DNA from 2 places in the Cystobacter fuscus genome. Region 1 is predicted to be linked to the other one. Evidence: riboswitches for the same ligand, from Rfam matches in the RefSeq annotation. Region 1 holds a riboswitch; the other holds the start of a gene.

Region 1 (2,197 bases):
GCGGCGAGCCACCCCGGCTCACCTGAACTCACGTTTAGTACGCGATGGGAAAACCCTAGTCCATCCGTCTGACATGACCCAGAACGTTCAGCGTCGTGTCCGCACGAGCAGCAGGCAGGCCACCAGCCCGCCCAGGCCACTCGCCGCTCCGTGATAACCGGCGGGCCCCCCCAAGAACACCTCGACGAGGGAGAGCAGGGTCAGCACGAACAGGCCCGCCCGCCTGGAGGGAGAACGTTCAGGGGCCAACAGGGCCATCATCAGCCCCATCAGCGCCAGGCCCATGAGCACCACCAGGAACGGCCCCAGCCCCCCCACCTCGGAAGCCACCTCGGGGGACAGGGCCCACCACTGCCCGACGAAGCCCACCCCCAACACCCCCGCCGGCACCACGCCCGAGGGCAGCACCGGACCGCGCCGCCGCCGGGTCCACGCCCGGAGATGCTCCAGGTCCTCGGGACGGACCTCCAGGGCATAGGGAAAGCCGAGCCGCGTCAGGGACTCGACGGCCACGCTCCGGCTCGTCCGGCCCCCGCGCTCCACCAGTCCCTCCAGCTGGCCGCTCTCCAGGAGGTGCAGGAGCAGATCCGCCACCTCCCGCGAGCCGCCTCCCTCCCCCAGCGCCTCCAGTTGGGCTCCCAACTGATCGGCCAGCCCCTCCCGCTCGTCCCCCGTGGCGTTCCGGGCCGCCTCCACGAGGCGCAGCACCTCGCGCCGCGTCGCCTCCGGGAGGGAAGCCTGGGGGGAATCGGGGAGCGGCTCCCAGGGGGCCAGCGACGCCACCTCCGGCTCCCGCCCGGCATCCCGGACGCGTGGGCCCGGAGAGAGGGGGTGGGGAGGGTGGAGCGTGCTCATGGCTCATGAAGATAATGATCGCCTCTCATCGAAGCCGACGCGTTCCGCCCAGAGCAGCGCCCCCGTCGGGCACCCGACAACACCCCCCGGCGCGCGCCGCTTTTTTGGACAGGTGAGGCACCTTCCGCGAATGTAGCGCTCGTCGCTGGTGCCCGGACGCACGTCGCCCGGGCTCAAAAGGGAATCCGGTGCGAATCCGGAGCTGCCCCGCAGCGGTCAGCGAGAACGAAGCCGTTCACACCACTGGCTCCTCGGAGCTGGGAAGGGAACGGTGTAGGCGGCATCACCCCAACGCTCGCGAGCCCGAAGACCTGCCAACGACCCGCGTCCGGGAGAGACATCCCGGGGCGGCGCAGACCTGGAGTTCCTCGGGGGAGGGACGCGGTCCAACACGCCACGAGCGCCGCTCGTCGCGTGCGGGCTCCCGTTGCTCTCCTCACCCGTCCGGGCTCCAGCCACGGTCGTGTAGGAGGAGCCGCAACATGTTGGACACCATCCCCGTCTCGCCCCCCAACCCGCAGCCGACCGCCACCACCATGCGGGTACGCAAGCGCAATGGGACGCTCGAGGCCGCGGATCTGAACAAAATCGTCCGCGCCATCAGCCGCTGCTGTGAGGGCCTGCGCCAGGTGGACGCCATCCGCGTGGCCACCAAGACGATCGCCGGCCTCTATGACGGCGCCTCGACCCAGGAGTTGGATCAGCTCTCCATCCAGACGGCGGCCTCGCTCACGCTCGAGGAGCCCGAGTACGCCAGGCTCGCCGCGCGGCTGCTCGCGACCTACATCGACAAGGAGCTGTCGGGCCAGGAGGTGCACTCCTTCTCGCAGTCCATCGCCGCGGCCCACCGGCTGGGGCTCGTCAACGAGCGCGTCGCCCAGCTCGTCGCCGCCAACGCGCGCAAGCTCAACGACTCCATCGATCCCACGCGCAACCGCCTCTTCGAGTACTTCGGCCTGCGCACCGTCTACGACCGTTACCTGCTCAAGCACCCCACCACGCGCGCGGTGCTGGAGACGCCCCAGCACTTCTTCATGCGCATCGCGGTGGCGCTCGGCGAGACCGTGCCCGAGGCCCTGGAGCTCTACCGGCGCTTCTCGCTCCTGGAGTACGTGCCCAGCTCCCCCACCCTCTTCAACTCCGGCACCCGGCACGAGCAGCTCTCCTCCTGCTTCCTGCTCGACTCGCCCGAGGACGAGCTGGGCAGCATCTACCAGCGCTACACCGACGTGGCCATGCTCTCGAAGTTCTCGGGCGGCATCGGGCTCGCCTACCACCGCGTCCGCTCGCGCGGCTCGCTCATCACCAGCACCAACGGGCACAGCAACGGCATCGTCCCGTG
Region 2 (2,197 bases), 3.4 Mb from region 1:
CGGCCGTTCTTGTCCTGCACGCCGACGAGCAGGTCCTCGGCCAGGGGAGCCATCGTCACCACCTTGGTGCAGGTGTTGGCCTGGGTGAGCACCTGCTGGAGCTGCCCCACGGTGACGCCCAGCCCATCCTGCGTGGGGGTCAGCGCGATGCGAGCGACGTCGCGGGTGTTCGTGAAGTCGGCGGAGCCGGAGCTGCGCTTGAGCGCCACTCCCGCCCCGAAGCCAGCGGCATCACGCAGGTCGAGCCCCGAGTAGACCTCGGGCATGTTGGCGCCGGACAGGTCCAGGGTCGTCCCCGCCGTCAGGGCGGGCGTGTACGTGTCGGGGGACACCGCGCGCAGGGCATTGGTGGAGGCGTACTCGTTGTCCGGCGTGGGCGTGGAGTACGCATAGCCGAGGGCGACGATCTTGTTCGTCGCCAGCGCGGAGAAACCGCTGAAGCTCCCCGTGCTCGGGAACGTGGCCAGCTTCGACATCTGGAAGGGGGTGCTCTGCGTCTTCACGGCATAGACACCAAGGCCCGTGCCGCTCACGCCCTCCAGGCCCAACCCATTGATGAGGAAGGCTCCATCCAGACCCACGGCGGAGAAGTTGCCAGCCGCGGAGACGTACGTGGACGTGGTGGACGCCAGATCGTGGATGGCCACCTTGCCGGAGAAGTCACCCAGGGTATAGCCCCCCATCAAGCGGACACCATCGTTGACGAGGTAGCCGTTGACATAGGCGGTCTGCGTCACATCGGCGGGGACGATGGGGTAGAGAGGCGTGGTGCTGGCCGCGACACTCGGCCAGGTGCCGAGCGCGTAGACACTGTCGTCCGAGTTCACACCGTACAGCGTGTACGAGCCCGCGGCACCCGCCACCGCCGTGATGGCGCCGATGCTCTCGGGCAGAGGGGCGGACTCGACGACGGTGAAGCCCGGCTGGAGTTGCAGGGTACCGAGCTGCGCGTCATGCGGCAGATCCGCGCACGTGGTCCCCGCGTCCGTCCCCGCGTCCGGCTCGGGCTCCGTCCCCGCGTCCGTCCCCGCATCTGGCCCGGGCTCCGTCCCCGCGTCCGTCCCCGCGTCCGAACCGTTCCCGGGATTCGGAGGAGCGACGTCCTTCACCACGCAGGTGTCGGCCTCGCACACGTACTGCTTGCCCTCCGGCGGGGCGCCCTTGCTGTTCTGGCAGTCGAAGCGATCCACGCACTCCGGACCACTGCAACCCGTCACCATCCATCCGAACGCCACGGCCCCCACCGCCATCACGACCTGGCTCAGCGAGCGCGACTTCTTCATCTCCGTCATCATCCGCGTCCTGCTCCTTGCCCCCTCGGGCACAACGGCTTCACGACGGGAGTGGATGCGAAATGAGCGCTCGGGCGCGGCCCGTGAGAGGACGCACACGAGAACTCATCCGCGCCCCCCCTCGGAAGCATCGGTATGGTCCGTGCCCACTGGCACGGGTCCCTGGCAGGTCTTCGGACTCACGGGCATGGGCGGCTCTCGACAGAGCCCCCCTTCCTACCGGCCGTCGCTTCCCAGCCCTCGCCGGAGGGCCAGTGCCTTCTGACAGCGTTCGTTCCCGTTCACCGCTGCGGGGCAGTCCCGGAGTCGCACCGGATTCCCTCAAGCCTCCACCACCCGGTGGAAGAACCAAGGACGGCAGCGGGGATAGGGTCGCGGAGGCACCTTTGTCAAATCGGTTATCCGTGACGCGTGGCGCCGCGAGCGCAACACAACACACCCATCAGGACCGCTCACGGTAGAGCGATGACATCACTGACGAGCGAGGGGCCCGAGCTTCGGGGACAGATGGCCAATTCCTTGCGCGCCACGAGCGTGTCGCCCACGACCTCGATGACGAAGACGCGACCCGCGTTGTTGTCGCCCACGTAGGCCCGAGAGCCCACCACGGCGAAGCGTCCCGCCGAGGGCAGCGGACACGACGTCGCTTCCGGACAACCCAGCGCGAGCGAGTCCAGCACGCGGCCCTCCGCGCCGAGCAGCACCAGGCCCGTGCCCCGGACGTCCGTGAGGTTGAAGTCGACGTCATAGGTGGCGGCGCCGCCACAGCTCACGAGCAGCCGTTCGCCCACGGGGAGCACCCAGAAGGGATTGAGACATGCCTCGCCCAGCGCGAGCAGCTCCACCGCGCGAGTGCCCGAATCGATCCGGGCGAGGAACCCGGGGCCTCCGGCGGAGTAGCTGCG

Evidence for each region. Region 1 has a riboswitch for cobalamin ahead of CYFUS_RS10250 (ribonucleoside-diphosphate reductase subunit alpha). Riboswitches for the same ligand answer to the same signal wherever they lie in the genome.
Region 2: another riboswitch for cobalamin. It lies ahead of CYFUS_RS46165 (hypothetical protein); the one in region 1 lies ahead of CYFUS_RS10250 (ribonucleoside-diphosphate reductase subunit alpha).

Annotation. Positions count from the first base shown of each region.
Region 1 covers NZ_CP022098.1:2,471,798-2,473,994, reverse strand. Annotated here, with positions in the region: gene CYFUS_RS10255 (hypothetical protein) at 88-855, opposite strand; cobalamin riboswitch at 985-1,189, shown strand; gene CYFUS_RS10250 (ribonucleoside-diphosphate reductase subunit alpha) at 1,338-2,197, shown strand, end outside.
Region 2 covers NZ_CP022098.1:11,407,561-11,409,757, forward strand. Annotated here, with positions in the region: gene CYFUS_RS46165 (hypothetical protein) at 1-1,295, opposite strand, end outside; cobalamin riboswitch at 1,439-1,660, opposite strand; gene CYFUS_RS46170 (MXAN_6577-like cysteine-rich protein) at 1,745-2,197, opposite strand, start outside.